3 regions of the Faecalibacterium sp. i21-0019-B1 genome follow, and region 2 is predicted to be linked to each of the others. Evidence: predicted binding sites of a transcription regulator. Region 2 holds the regulator's gene; each other region holds the start of a gene.
The links. The regulator HrcA, encoded in region 2, represses chaperone genes, less so after heat shock. The targets are predictions, from matches to a motif close to TGTTAGCACTCNNNNNNNNNGAGTGCTAACA.
Positions count from the first base shown of each region.

Region 1 (4,978 bases), 150 kb from region 2:
TGACACAGGAAAAGATCGCCCGCATCAACGAGCTGGCAAAAAAGAGCAAGACCACTGGCCTGACCGAGGCCGAAAAGGCAGAGCAGCAGGCCCTGCGCCGCGAATACATCGACGACATGAAGGCCAGCCTGCGCGCGCAGCTGGCCAACACCTCCATTCAGGAGCCGGACGGCACCATCCACAAGGTGACCCGCCGTGCCGACCTTGAGAACCCCCGCAGCTGAACGCACAATTTTGCGCACACTTTTTTGGAGGAAAACGCAGCCAAAAGCTGTGTTTTCCTCTTTTTTTGCACGGCGATCTGTGCTATACTATACTTGCATTGGTATGTGCTTTGTGTATGCCTGCTGATGTGTTTTCCCAAGGTGGCGTATCCCGGGCAAGGTGCACGGAAAAGGCTGTCTTTTGAAAAAATGATAAAGAGGTCATTTATTATGCTTACTGCAATTACGGGTATCAACTGGGGCGATGAAGGCAAGGGCCGCATGGTCGACCTCATCAGCCAGGAGTATGACATCGTTGCACGTTATCAGGGCGGCAACAACGCCGGTCACACGGTCAAGAACGAGCGCGGCAAGTTCGTGCTGAATCTGCTGCCCTCCGGCATCCTGCGTCCGAACGTGGTCTGCGTTATGGGCAACGGCATGGTCATCGACCCGCATCATCTGGACGGCGAGATCAACAAGCTGCGGGAGCAGGGCGTTGAGATCAGCCCGGCAAACCTGAAGATCTCCGACCGTGCAACCATCACCATGCCCTACCATGTGGAGCAGGACGGTCTGGAAGAAGCACGTCTGTCCAAGACCGGCGCACAGTTCGGCTCCACCAAGCGCGGCATTGCCTACGCTTACGGCGACAAGTACATGAAGAAGACCCTGCGCATGGGCGACCTGCTGCATTTGGACGACGCTGTGAAGAAGCGCCTGGTCACCATGGTGGATTCCAAGAATCTGGTCATGGAGGGCAGCTACAACGCAGCTCCCATCAGCGTGGATGAGATGTGGGCATGGCTCGAAAAGTATGCCGCCATCTTCAAGGACTACATCTGCGATGTGGGCCAGTATCTGGCCGATGCAGACGCTGCAGGCAAGAAGGTCCTGTTCGAGGCTCAGCTGGGCGCTCTGCGCGACATCGATTTCGGCATTTACCCCTATACCACCTCTTCCAACGTCATCGGTGCTTACGCTCCCATCGGCGCAGGCATCCCGGGCCACAAGCTGCACAACTCCATCGGCGTGATGAAGGCTTACTCCTCCTGCGTGGGTGACGGCCCCTTCACTGCCGAGCTGGCTATGACCGAAGAGGAAAAGCACGACCTGCGTGAGGCTGGCCACGAGTACGGTGCAGCCACCGGCCGTCCCCGCCGCGTTGGCCCCATCGATCTGGTGGCAAGCCGCTACGGCGTGTTCTGCCAGGGCTGCGATGAAGTTGCTCTGACCCTGCTGGACGTGCTGGACTACATGGAAAAGATCCCCATGGTCACTGCCTACAAGCTGACCGATGGCAGCACCACCACCCGCTTCCCCATGGGCGAAGCTCTGGACACCGCACAGCCCGTGGTGGAGTACCTGCCCGGCTGGCACTGTGATATCACCGCAGCCCGCAAGTGGGAAGACCTGCCCAAGGAAGCACGCGATTACGTGGAATATCTGGAAAAGGCTGTCGGCTGCAAGATCACCTACATCTCTGTGGGTGCCGAGCGTGAGGCTTATATCCACCACGTATGATCCCCTGCAAAGCTCCTGAATGATTCAGAAAAGGAAGCGTCACAGATGTTTGATATCATTACCGACAGCGCATGCGACCTGACGCTGGACACTGCCAAACAGCTCCAAATCGAGGTCGTGCCCTTCTATGTCTCGCTGGACGGCGAGCACTACCGCAAAGAAGGCAAGGAGATCGCCGTGCGGGACTTCTACCAGTTCATGGTGGACAACCCTTCGGCCTACCCCAAAACCAGCCTTGCTTCCATTGAGGACTTTGAGCAGGCATTCCGTGCCCATGCTGCTGCTGGCCGGGATGTGCTGTGTCTGGTGTTCACCAGCAAGATGAGCGGCTGTGTGGGCAGCGCCCGCAATGCCCGGGATCTGGTGCTGGAAGATTTCCCCGATGCCCGCATTGAGGTCATTGACAGCGCGGCGGCTACCGTTACCGAGTCCACCATGGTGGAAAACGCCGTGGCCATGCGGGACGCAGGCTGCACGCTGGACGAGACTGTGACATGGCTGGAAGCAGAGAAAGCTACCAACCAGATCTTCTTCACGGTAGGCAATCTGGACTATCTCATCAAGGGCGGCCGCATCGGCAAGGTGACGGGCCGTGCAGCCAACATGTTGGGCATCAAGCCGATGATCCTGTTCAAGGATGGTGAGATCTTCTCCGGCGGTGTGGCACGCGGCCGACAGAAGAGCTTTGAAAAAGCGCTGGAACAGCTGATGAACTATCTGGATGCCCACGGCGGCACCCCGGACGACTACCGCATCACCGTAGGCTACGGCTACGACGAAGAGGAAGGCAAGCGCCTGTGGATGCAGACCCGCGCGGCCCTGCGTGCAAAGTACCCCGGCGCACAGTGCGAAGTGGGCCTGTTGCAGATCGGCTGCACCATTGCCGTGCACACCGGCCCCTATGCGCTGGGCATGGGCGTGATGCGCCGCTGGAAAAAGCAGGGCTGATATCTTTATATAAAAAGGCAAGACCACCGCACAAACGTTGTGCGGTGGTCTTTTTTTAGCCCCCGCAGGCGCTTTTTTCCTATTTGCAAACTTTTTATGAACCCTATTGACAAAGTGGGAAAACAGGAGTATAGTTTTAGCAGTCGAACAGATAGAGTGCTAAAACAAGTAAAACCAGTTCGGCAGGAGGTGCTTGAAACCGTGAAACAACTGAAGAATAGCCGCTGCTTCCCGTTCGGCAGCATCTCTGCACCGGGCTTTTAGCAGATGACTATCGTGTCCGCTAAAATAAACCTTCCGGTATGAATGGAGGCTTGACTTTATGAATACCAATCAATATACACAGAAAACGCTGGAGGCTCTGCAGGCAGCGCAACAGCTGGCTGTGGAGTACCAGCACAATCAATTGGAACCTGAACATCTGCTGCACGCCCTCGCTTCGCAGGAGCAGGGCCTGATCCCGCAGCTGCTGCAGAAGCTGAATGTTGACCCCGGCAGCTTTGCTGCCGCCGTGGCCGAAAAGCTTTCGGCTCTGCCCCGGGTCTCCGGCTCCGGCCGTGACCCCGACAAGGTCTATATCTCGCAGGCTGCCGATAAGGTGCTCAGCGCCGCCGCCCGAGAAGCCAAGGCCATGAAGGACGACTATATCAGCGTGGAGCATGTGTTCCTTGGTCTGCTGGACGAGCAGACCCAGAACACCACCGAGTTGTTCCGTGCGTTCAGCATCACTAAAGATAAGTTCCTGCAGCAGCTCACAGCAGTGCGCGGCAACCAGCGCGTCACCAACGACAATCCCGAGGAGACCTACAACGCCCTGCAGAAGTATGGTCAGGATCTGGTAGATCTTGCCCGCAAGCAGAAGCTGGACCCCGTCATCGGCCGTGATCAGGAGATCCGCAACGTGATCCGCATCCTGTCCCGTAAGACCAAGAACAACCCCTGCCTGATCGGTGAACCCGGCGTTGGCAAGACCGCCATTGCAGAGGGTCTTGCACAGCGTATCGTGCGCGGCGATGTGCCCGAAAACCTGAAGGACCGCATCGTGTTCAGTCTGGACATGGGCGCTCTGGTGGCCGGTGCAAAGTACCGCGGCGAGTTCGAGGAGCGCCTGAAGAGCGTGCTGAACGAGGTGAAGAAGAGCGAGGGCAAGATTATCCTCTTCATCGATGAGCTGCACACCATCGTGGGTGCCGGCAAGACCGATGGTGCCATGGACGCAGGCAACCTGCTCAAGCCCATGCTGGCCCGGGGCGAGCTGCACTGCATCGGTGCCACCACGCTGGACGAGTACCGCCAGTATATCGAGAAAGACCCCGCTCTGGAGCGCCGCTTCCAGCCGGTACAGGTGGATGAGCCCACCGTGGAGGACACCATCTCCATCCTGCGCGGCCTGAAGGAGCGCTATGAGGTGTTCCACGGCGTGAAGATCAACGACAGCGCCCTGATCGCCGCTGCCACCCTTTCCGACCGCTATATCACGGATCGTTTCCTGCCGGATAAGGCCATCGACCTTGTGGATGAAGCCTGCGCCATGATCAAGACCGAGATGGACAGCATGCCCAGCGAGATGGACGATCTGGCCCACCGCATCACCCAGCTGCAGATCGAGCAGGTGAGCCTGAAAAAGGAGACCGATGCCCTGAGCCAGAGCCGCCTGAAGGATCTGGAAAAGGAGCTGGCCGAGCTGCAGGACAAGTTCCGCAGCATGAAGGCAAAGTGGGAGAACGAGAAGAACGCCATCGGCAAGGTGCAATCCCTGCGTGAGCAGATCGAGCAGACCAATGCCGACATTGAAAAGGCTCAGCGTGAGTACGACCTGAACAAGGCTGCCGAGCTGAAATACGGCAAGCTGCCTCAGCTGCAGAAACAGCTGGAAGAGGAAGAGAAGATCGCCGCCGCCAAGAAGGAGGACAGCCTGCTGCGTGACCGCGTGACCGATGAGGAAATCGCCCGCATCGTGGCCCGCTGGACCGGCATCCCGGTGGAGAAACTGGTGGAGGGTGAGCGCGAGAAGCTGCTGCATCTGGACGATGTGCTGCACCAGCGGGTCATCGGTCAGGACGAGGCTGTGACCAAGGTGAGCGAGGCCATCCTGCGCAGCCGCGCCGGTATCGCCAACCCCAACCGCCCCATCGGCAGCTTCCTGTTCCTCGGCCCCACCGGCGTGGGCAAGACTGAGCTGGCCAAGGCACTGGCACAGGCCCTGTTTGACGACGAGCGCAACATGGTGCGAATCGATATGACCGAGTATATGGAAAAGTTCAGCGTCAGCCGTCTGATCGGCGCGCCTCCGGGATACGTCG
Region 1 is NZ_AP031425.1:389,763-394,740, forward strand. It holds gene ACGHP1_RS01870 (DUF896 domain-containing protein) at 1-224, shown strand, start outside; gene ACGHP1_RS01875 (adenylosuccinate synthase) at 435-1,727, shown strand; gene ACGHP1_RS01880 (DegV family protein) at 1,773-2,675, shown strand; gene clpB (ATP-dependent chaperone ClpB) at 2,998-4,978, shown strand, end outside.
Region 1: clpB (ATP-dependent chaperone ClpB) is a predicted target of HrcA. The motif match lies at 2,810-2,840, and genes of this name have one in related genera.

Region 2 (4,978 bases):
CGCACTGCAGGTACGGCACATCCAGCCGGGCGCAGATCTCCTTGGCCAGTGCGGACCCCTCCACGTTGAGCCGCGCCATCCGGGTGCCCGGTTCGGGGTCGTAGCCAGCGTGCAGAATGGCACTGTTGGCCTTGGTGGTGCAGTCTGCCACGTCATTTTCAGCCTCGAAAATGGCGGTCTGCAGCGGGTAATGGGACAGCTCATAGGCGGCTGCCGCACCAATGACACCGCAGCCGATAATTGCTACATCCAGCATAAAAACCTCCTGATCGCTCCGTTTGCCGAATAAAAGAAAAAGAGCAGGACAAACAAAAGGGCCTTTCGACTCTCCCCTTGCTTGTTCTGCTCGATCCTCTGAACAAACTTTTATTGTCTTTATGATAATGCGATCTGCACAAGATGTCAAGCGTTTGTTGAAAATTTAAAGCTCATTTTTACCTGTGCGGCTTTTTCCTGCTCTTTGCGGGCGCGGGGGCTTTTGGCAGAGCACGGCCTGCTGCAGCATGGCCTGCAGCGCTGCGCCCGGCCACAAGGCCGGAGCCGAACGCCCAGTGCAGGTTAAAACCGCCGCAGCTGCCTGCGCAGTCCAGCGTTTCGCCCACAAAGTAAAGGCCCGGACAGCCCTTGAACTGGAAGTGCTGATCCACCTCCCGCAGGGCCAGCCCGCCGCCGGTGGTCTGGGCCTGCTTCCAGCTGCAGGGGGTCAGCCCCTCAAAGCGCCAGTGCTTGGCGGTGTGGGCCAGCTTCTGCCACTGTGCGGCGGTGAGTACGGCAGGCGCGTCGCTGTCCTGCAGCCCGGCGGCAGACCACACAGTACGGCCCAGCTTCTGGTTCAGCAGGCCCAGCCAGAAGTCAGCGGCGCTGCCCCCTGCCGTCTGGGCGGCGTGGGCCGCAAACAGGCTGGCAAGTGCGGTTTCGTCCACTGCCGGGAAGAGGTCCAGCTCCACAGCAGGAGCCTTGGGGCCGCGGCCCGGGGCCAGCAGGCCGGACAGCTGCATGATGCAGATGCCGGAAAGGCCGTAATCGGTGAACTGTACCTCGCCGTTCTCGCAGGCAAGCACACGGGCACCGTCCAGCAGGGATGCTGCTGCCTTGGCACGGATGCCAGCCAGCGCTTTGCGGGGCTTTGCGCACTGCAGGGCGGTCAGGCAGGGGTACAGCGGCTCCACCCTGCCGCCGCACTGGGCGGCGAACCGGGTGCCAAAGCCGTCGGTGCCGAACTGCGGCCCTGCCTCGCCGCCCATGGCGCAGATGACGGCATCGGCGCGCAGGGTCTCGGTGCTGCCCTCTGCCGTCTCGAACTGCACGGCGTAGCCGCTGCGGCTCTGGCTCAGGGTGCGCACGGTGCAGCCGGTGCGCAGCTGCACATGGTGCTGTGCAAGGTGATGCTCCAGCAGGGCCAGCACGTCCGCCGCCTGATTGGAGTACGGATACACCCGGCCCGCTTCGTCGGTGCGGGTATAAAGCCCCAGCGCACGGAACCAGCGCAGCGGGTCGGCGGTATTTACGGCATCCAGCAGCGGACGAAGTGCTGCCGGGTCGGCAGTGAAATACAGCTCCGGCGCAATGCCGGTGTTATCCAGATTGCAACGGCCATTGCCGGTGGCAAGCAGCTTTTTGCCCGGCTTCGGGTTGCGCTCCAGCACAATGACCTGTGCAGCGGGGGCACTTTGTGCCGCCGCAAGCGCGGCTGCAAGACCGGCGGCACCGCCGCCCAGAATGAGGATGTTCGGCATCCGGACACCTGCCTTTCTCAGTAGAATTTTAGGATCTGTCTTCATAAGCGGGGTGCTGTGCTTATGAAAACGGCTTTTTGTATCATTGTAGCAGAACCCTGCCGGAAACGCAACGAAGAGGCAGCTTTCCGTGCAGGTCTTTTTGCGCGGGGGCAGCAGGTATAAATGGCCCGGCCTGACAGATACTAGTGCTGCAGGCATTTTTAAGGAAACGGAGGAGCAAAAACATGAAAGCAACAGGAATCGTGCGCCGCATCGACGAACTGGGCCGGGTGGTGATCCCCAAGGAAATCCGCCGCACCCAGCGCATCCGCCGCGGCGACCCGCTGGAGATCTTCACCACGGGCGACGGCGAGGTGATCTTTAAAAAGTATTCGCCCATTGGCGAGATGAACGCAGTAGCGGCCCAGTATACCGAGGTGCTCAGCAAAAGCTTTGCGCTGACCGCACTGGTGGCCGACCGCGACCGCATCCTTACGGTGAGCGGCTCCGGCCGGCGGGAGCTGGCCGACCGCAGCATCAGCCAGCCGCTGGAAAAGCTGATGGATGGCCGCAGGCTGTACCAGAGCGAGGGCATTGCCGAAAAGTGCATCCTGCCCTGCGAAGGCTCGCCCCGAGCAGTGCTGTGCGCCGCACCCATCATTGCGGCGGGCGATGTGACCGGCGTGGTGGCCCTGCTGACCGAAGACCGCACGGCCACGCCGGATGCCGCCCAGCTCAAGGCCGTGAATGTGGCGGCGGCATTTCTGGCAAGGCAGATGGAAGAGTAAAGAACATGCCGGAGCGCTTTCCTTACAATAAGGAGGGCGCTTTCTTCGTTTATGACAGAATTATGAATCTTTTAAAACATTTTTCCAAGGGGCTTGACAGCACCGGAAAATTGGCTATAATGGTCTTAGCACTCAGGAACAAGGAGTGCTAAACAAACAAAGCGAACGCAAAAAGGAGGCAGGCGCTATGACGATGGATGCACGCAAGCAGCGAGTCTTGCAGGCGATCGTGGCGCTGTATGGTCTCGAAGGCGAGCCCGTTGGCAGCAGCGTGCTGGCAAACTACTTTGACATGGCAGTTTCCAGCGCAACGCTTCGCAATGAGATGGCGGCGCTGACAAAGCTGGGTCTGCTGGAGCAGCCCCACACCAGCGCGGGCCGTGTGCCCAGCGCCAAGGGCTACCGTTACTACCTTGATAATCTGCTGACCGACGATCAGCCGCTGGATCGTGTGAGCCGCGCCCGTGTGGATGCGGTGTTCGCAAGCCTCGACCATGAGCCGGAAAAGCTGGCCGCAGGTGCCGCCAAGGCGCTGGCCGCCATCAGCGGCTGCACCGCCGCCATCAGCACCCCTTGTGCCGAAGACCTGTGCATCGCCCACTATGAAGTGGTTCAGGTGGGCCGCAGCGCAGCGGCTGTGCTGGCCGTTACCACGGCCGGTTACGTTCGTACCCGTGTGGCACGGGTGCGCACCGGTCTTTCCCGCGAGAATGCGGCAGCACTTGCCGCACTGCTCAACCGCAACCTTACCTTTGTAGCGCCGGTGGATCTTTCCACCCGGCTGCTGGCAGAGCTGTGCAGCCAGATCGACCCGGAGCTGGTGCCCGTTATCAGTGCAGCGGCTGCCATCCTGCAGGATTCCGTCAAGCCCCACGTATTTCTGGGCGGCGAGCAGTATCTGCTGGACTGGCCCCAGCTGGACGGCAAGGTGGGCGACATCCTCACACTGCTGAACGACGAGGAGCAGGCCGCTGGCCTGATCGCACCTCCGGCAGAACGCAGTGAGAGCGTGCTGCTGGGCGAAGATCTGGAACCGCAGATCCCGGGCCTGTGCATCGTGAGCGACCGGTATCTGGTGGGCGGAGGCCTGTGGGGCTCCATTGCATTGATCGGCCCCACCCGGATGCCCTTCCAGAAGCTGATGCCGCTGCTGCATTACTTTGCAGACCAGCTGGGCGAGGGCATGAGCGGCAAACGAAAAGACACCCCGCAGGCTGCCGCACCCCGGCGGACTGTGATCTATAAGGAGGATCTGGAATGAGCGAAGAAACCAAAAAGACGGCTCCGGCTCAAGAAGCGGAGCAGCCCGAAACGGCTCCCGAGGAAAAGGCCCAGCAGGCAGCACCCGAACAGGAACCTGCTGCTGAAGCTGCCGACCCGAAGGATGACAAGAAGAAGGATGGCGGCTGGTTCAACAAGAAGGCCCGTGAGCTGGAAGCCGTAAAGGCAAAGCTGGATGCTGCCGAAGCCAACGCTGCACAGGCCAAAGACCAGCTGCTGCGCATGGCAGCGGAGTACGAGAACTACCGCAAGCGCTCCACCCGCGAAGCCGACCAGAAGTTCAACGATGGCATTTCCTTTGCGGTGAACCAGATCATTCCCATTCTGGATACGCTGGAGATGGCAGCCAACGCCCCCACCACCGACGAGAACTACAAAAAGGGCGTGACCATGACGCTGGACAAGGCCGCCAAGGCGCTGGATGCTCTCCATGTGGAGGAGATCGAGGCGCTGGGCAAGCCCTTTGACCCCAACTTCATGAATGCAGTGCAGCAGATCCCCGCCCCGGACGGACAGGAGAGCGGCACCGTCATCACGGTCTACCAGAAGGGCTACAAGCTGGGCGATAAGATCGTCCGCCATGCGACCGTTGTAGTGGCCGAATAACAAAGCAGAAACCCGAAAGGGTTTTGAATATAACATCCGCTTACAAACATTTGAGCATCACATAAACAATACGATTTGTTCTTTCGAGAGGAGTTTTCATTATGAGTAAGATCATTGGTATCGACCTTGGTACTACCAACAGCTGCGTGGCTGTCATGGAGGGCGGCGAGCCCGTTGTTATCGCAAACTCTGAGGGTGCACGCACCACCCCGTCTGTGGTGGGCTTCACCAAGACCGGCGACCGTCTGGTGGGTCAGGTGGCAAAGCGTCAGGCCATCACTAACCCTGAGAACACCGTTGCTTCCATCAAGCGCTTCATGGGCACCGACCACAAGGTGACCCTGAATGGCAAGGAGTACACTCCCCAGCAGGTCAGCGCTATGATCCTGCAGAAGCTGAAGGCTGATGCCGAGGCTTATCTGGGCGAGCCTGTTACCGAGGCTGTCATTACCGTTCCTGCATACTTCAACGACAGCCAGCGTCAGGCTACCAAGGACGCAGGCACCATTGCAGGCCTGAACGTCAAGCGTATCATCAACGAGCCTACTGCCGCTTCTCTGGCATATGGCATCGATAAGGAAGAAG
Region 2 is NZ_AP031425.1:240,505-245,482, forward strand. It holds gene ACGHP1_RS01140 (NAD(P)/FAD-dependent oxidoreductase) at 1-256, opposite strand, end outside; gene ACGHP1_RS01145 (aminoacetone oxidase family FAD-binding enzyme) at 435-1,736, opposite strand; gene ACGHP1_RS01150 (stage V sporulation T C-terminal domain-containing protein) at 1,964-2,506, shown strand; gene hrcA (heat-inducible transcriptional repressor HrcA) at 2,694-3,767, shown strand; gene ACGHP1_RS01160 (nucleotide exchange factor GrpE) at 3,764-4,393, shown strand; gene dnaK (molecular chaperone DnaK) at 4,495-4,978, shown strand, end outside.

Region 3 (4,978 bases), 730 kb from region 2:
AGGCGGCTTGCGTCCTTTTCACAGACGATGACGCGCTTGGGGCTGTGCAGCATGACGCACAGCAGCGTGCAGATGCCGGTCGGCCCTGCACCGAGGATCAGCACGGTATCCTCGGGGGTGATTTCCGAGATGCGTGCCGCCCAAAAGCCGGTGGCCAGCACATCGCCCACCAGCAGCGCCTGCCGATCGGTAACGCCGTCCGGGATCTTGTTCAGTCCCTGATCCGCAAAGGGCACCCGGACATACTCGGCCTGCCCGCCGTCGATGCGGCAGCCCAGCGCCCAGCCGCCGTTTTGATCGGTGCAGTTGTTCACAAAGCCTTTTTTGCAGAAAAAGCACTCTCCGCAGAAGGTCTCCACGTTCACCGTCACCCGGTCGCCGGGTTTCACATTGGTCACCGCACTGCCCACTTCTTCTACGATGCCCACCATCTCGTGCCCTACCGTGATGCCGGGCACCGCCCGGGGCACGCTGCCGTGCTTGATGTGCAGATCGCTGGAGCAGATGCTGGCAAGGGTCACCTTTACAATGGCGTCCCGCTCGTGCTGCAGCACCGGCTTTGGTTTTTCCATCAGGGCAAACGTTCCCTCTGAAACATAGGTATAGGTCAGCATGCTTTTTACCTCCATGCGCTTTGATCTTTCCGAACGGAGTATACCACGCAGCTATGGCAAAGAGCAAGCCGCAAAAGGCCCGCCCTTTGCGGCAGCTCTCCGCCGATCAGATCTTGGGCTGATACTGCATGCTGGATACATTGTAAATGGTAACAAAAGCCTTGGGGTCTTCCCGGTTGATAAAGTTCATCAGCTTCTGATATTCGCTCTTGTCCACGATGGTAATGATCTCGTTGTGCTTTTCCAGATTGTATGCACCGATGGCCTCGTACATGGTCGCACCGCTGTGCAGGTCATGGAGGATGAACTGACGCAGCGCCTCCTCTTTTTCGGTGATGATGCAGACGCGGCGTTTGATGCTGTTATCAAAGATGAAATGGTCCAGCACGATGCCGTTGAAGTAAGTACCGAGGATACTCAGCACCACGGTCTTTTTATCGTAGACCAGGGCCGCGGAAAGCGCCACACACATTCCCGACAGAGACATGGCTTTTCCCAATTCCATGTGCAGGTACTTGTTCATGATCTTTGCCACGATATCCAGCCCGCCGGAGGATGCATTGCGGTTGAACAAAATACTCAGCCCGATGCTGACCACCAGAATATAGCACAGCACGTCCAGCTCCTGACTGCCGGTCATCGAGCCGAGCTCCGGGAACAGCTTTTCAAACAGCCCCAGAAACACCGGCAGCAGCACACTGGTGTATACGGTCTTTGCGCCAAATTCTCTGCCGCAGGTAAAGAACCCGATGATGAGAAGCACGACGTTCAGGATCATCGTAATGACCGACAAGGGCAGCGGCACAAAATTGGACAGCACGATGCCAAGGCCGGAAATGCTGCTGACGGATGTATGGCTCGGCACCAGAAAAAAGAAAACGCCCGCCGCAATGATCGCCACCGCCCCGGTCAGGACTGCCGTCTCCCTCAGGACTGCGCCGGTCTTTCCTTTTACATCACTCATCTTTGTCCCCCTAAAATCAAATTTGTTTCACCGATCTCCTCATCTTTGTCGATGCGGACAAGGAGCTTACCGCCAAAGCGTTTGTATTCCATAGTGAAGTACCTCCATAAATTCCGAGTTGCTGTTCTCAGTATACCATGATTTTCCCTTGCGGAAAAGATAGCGAAACAAAAATGCCCCCGGAGGGCTTGTTGCGGCTCTCCGGGGGCATCTTATGTGCGTTGTGCTTTGGCGCACATGACCGGCGTTTTACTCGATTGCAATCAGATTCGGGTTCTCAGGCAAAGCCTTCGTCTGCTGAGGAGCAGGCAGCTCGACGTGCAGGACGCCATCCTCGAACTTTGCGTGGATGTCTTCCTTCTTCACATCGCCCACGTAGAAACTGCGCGCGCAGGTGCCGGAGAAGGATTCGCGCCGCAGATAGCGGCCCTTCTTATCCTTTTCATCGTTGCTGTGGCTGCGCACTGCCTGAATGGTCAGGTAGCCGTCGTTCAGATCCATCTGGACGTCTTCCTTCTTGCAGCCCGGCAGGTCAACAGCTACTTCGTAGCCATTGTCCGTCTGTTTGACATCGGTCTTCATCATGTTTGCACCACGCTTGCCAAAGGCGCCACGAGCCTCACGGTTCATAGCACGTTCCAGTGCAGCGTCATTCCAGAACGGATCGAAGAAATCATCGAACAGGTTTTCATGGAAAACAGTCGGCATAAGCATAAATCATTCCTCCAATCCCGGCGTTCGGGTCGGGGCAAAAAATCTGAAGCGTCCACTCGGAAAGGCTTTCCGGGGAGCCTAGCGGCTCTCCTCTTGCCCTTCCTCCTGAGCACGCCACTGTTATAGCACCGTTCATTAGCAGTGTCAATAGAAGAGTGCTAAAATTCATGAAAGAATAATACTTTTATAAAATCCTATGCAATCTTTTCAAAATTCAGTCGCATCATCGCATTTTATATCATCTTGGCAATCATGAAGCACAACAGCTCATATCCTTCCCGGATATCCTCCGGCAGACGTTTCAAAGTCTCGTCCCGCAGTTTCTGCGGCATCCCGTAAAAGGCTTCGGCAATGCCGCCGGTGATGCAGGCAAGAGTGTCGCTGTCGCCGCCCAGAGAAACTGCATTGCGAAGTGCATCCTCAAAACTGACGCTTTCCAGAAAAGCGATGATGGCTTCCGGCACAGTTTCCTGACAGGTCTCCACATGATGATAGGTCGGCCGAATTTCATCGCAGGTACGGTTTAGGTCATAACCGAAGGTCTGCTCCACATATTGTTTGATCTCCGGCTTGCTGTGGCCGGTACGGGCCAGAAAAATCACTGCCGCCGTGGCCTGCGCGCCTTTGATGCCCTCCGGGTGGTTGTGGGTGACTTCAGCGGTCACTTTTGCCATTTCCAACGTTTTGTCCAGCGTATCGAACAGCCAGCCCGCTGCCGACATCCGCATAGCCGAGCCGTTACCGAAACTGCCATAGGGATTCGGATTTTCTGCGTGCAGCCACCGGCGGAACATCCCGCCGTAACCGGCATGAGGGTATGCCCTGCCCCAGCGCCGCATTTCGTGCTGCACCTCGGCAAAGGTTTTCTGTGCATCTCCCTGCCCTGCCATCAAGCCCCGTGCCACCGCGACTGTCATGACCGTGTCATCGGTGAAGTGCGATTTCTCGCTCAGCAGCGGAAAATCCTTGTGCTTGTAATTGTTGTGGTCAAATTCATTAGAACAAACAGGATAACTATATCAGCAGGGACCTCCGGGCTCCTGCTTTCTTTCTGCTCTGCTGCGGTTTCGGGCATAATGCCGCAAAAAGCGTCATTCTTGAAAACTTTTTGCCACAAATTGCCAGATTTTACTTGACATTGTCCCTTTTAGGGTCTATAATGAAGGTGCAAGAAAACGCTATGACCCAAAACGGGTAGGAGGATAAGAATATGTTCAAGAAAATCGTGAAAGCTATCTCCGCCATTAAGACCGAGAACGACCGCGACGATTGCTACTGGCAGATTGACCGTGCGTTCGAGGAAGAGCGCATCTCCTTTGAGGACCACGAGCTCCTCTACGGTCTGGCCGGTATGGTCGAGGTTGCTTAATTTTTTTGCTTTCGTGTGTCCCTTTTAGGGACGTTAAGCAAGCAATAAGACCCGTTTCGGGTAGGAGGTTTTTTATGGAGCTCTACAAGTACACCGGCAGCGTTGCCGCCTTGACCGTTCGTTTCGGCAAGGCCGAGACCATCACCCTCTACGACAGCTACGACGACAGCGTCGCTCCGGTTCGTCTTGATGTGCGCGGTGCTCTGGCCGAGTACATCAAGGAAATCGAGAGCACGGACAGCGAGGAGCGGTACATGAATCTCGACTGGTACTACGACTTCAATATGCTGCTCCGGCGCATCGAGGTTCCGGGCGTCCCGTCCGAAAAGTTCCAGATGACCGGCGTTCCTGCCAAAGTCCTGACGCAGACCCGCAGCAATCCGGACGAGCTCGTCTGCTTCGGTTGCCCCGATTTCATCAACACGAGCAAGCCGGTCTCGATGGGTCAAGATGATTACCAGAACTTCCTCATGTGGAAGCGTGAGAACAGAGATTAAGGAGGTGCGCGTTATGACGCAGGTAAGGTATTTCGGGTTCGTCAAGGCCGAGGAGCCTTGGACGGGTAACCAGTTCAAGATGTACGCCGGAAAGAACGGCTCCACGTTTGGGAGCAAGGTTCCGGCCGGTTCTGTTGTGGAGTGCGGTTACAAGAGCATCAGCTCCGCCGACAGCGCAGCGAGAGAGTTGAAATCCCGCTGCGAGAAGATGGGTCGCAGGGTTTTCTGCTGGGGCTACGAGAGCGTCGCAGAGGCACGGTAAAGGAGGGTTCGTATGAAGTTTATCCACATTCGCAACCGTGCAGATGACCGCTATGTGCGGGAGGATAACGAGGTCTGCATCGAGCAACGCATGGTCCGCATCAACGGCCGCTTCTGCTGGCGGTGGTGTGTGTACGCCGACTGCGGTGGAAATGTCGTCGAGATGTTCAAAACCCTCAAGGCTGCAAAGGTCGCCTACTCCGATGTGCTCGCCTGATGATGGCCCTGTGGCAAAGGCCGAAACCATTTTGCCGTCTTTGGCAAGATGGTCGCGGGAGCCAAACCGCAAAGGAGTGTCAACTATGAAAACGAAGTCCTACAAGGCAACTTTCTTCCGCCACAATCCCCAGCTCAAGAATGGCGGTTACGTCACCGAGCGTAAGATTGAGGCCGTCTCGCTGCCCTCTGCTCGCAAAAGAGCCCGCGAGATTTCCGAGCACTGTGTATACGGCAGCATGGAGCTGCTCGACATCGAAATGGAGGCATAAGAGATATGACCGTTCTTGAGCGTTTGAAAGCTGCCGGGTATGACCCGGCGCTCTCCCTTTATCCTGATTCC
Region 3 is NZ_AP031425.1:967,036-972,013, reverse strand. It holds gene ACGHP1_RS04755 (alcohol dehydrogenase) at 1-614, opposite strand, end outside; gene ACGHP1_RS04750 (YitT family protein) at 721-1,578, opposite strand; gene ACGHP1_RS04745 (Hsp20/alpha crystallin family protein) at 1,828-2,292, opposite strand; partial or broken gene ACGHP1_RS04740 (ADP-ribosylglycohydrolase family protein) at 2,526-3,299, opposite strand; gene ACGHP1_RS04735 (hypothetical protein) at 3,503-3,661, shown strand; gene ACGHP1_RS04730 (hypothetical protein) at 3,736-4,158, shown strand; gene ACGHP1_RS04725 (hypothetical protein) at 4,172-4,420, shown strand; gene ACGHP1_RS04720 (hypothetical protein) at 4,433-4,636, shown strand; gene ACGHP1_RS04715 (hypothetical protein) at 4,722-4,907, shown strand; gene ACGHP1_RS04710 (LPD11 domain-containing protein) at 4,913-4,978, shown strand, end outside.
Region 3: ACGHP1_RS04745 (Hsp20/alpha crystallin family protein) is a predicted target of HrcA. The motif match lies at 2,426-2,456, and genes of this name have one in related genera.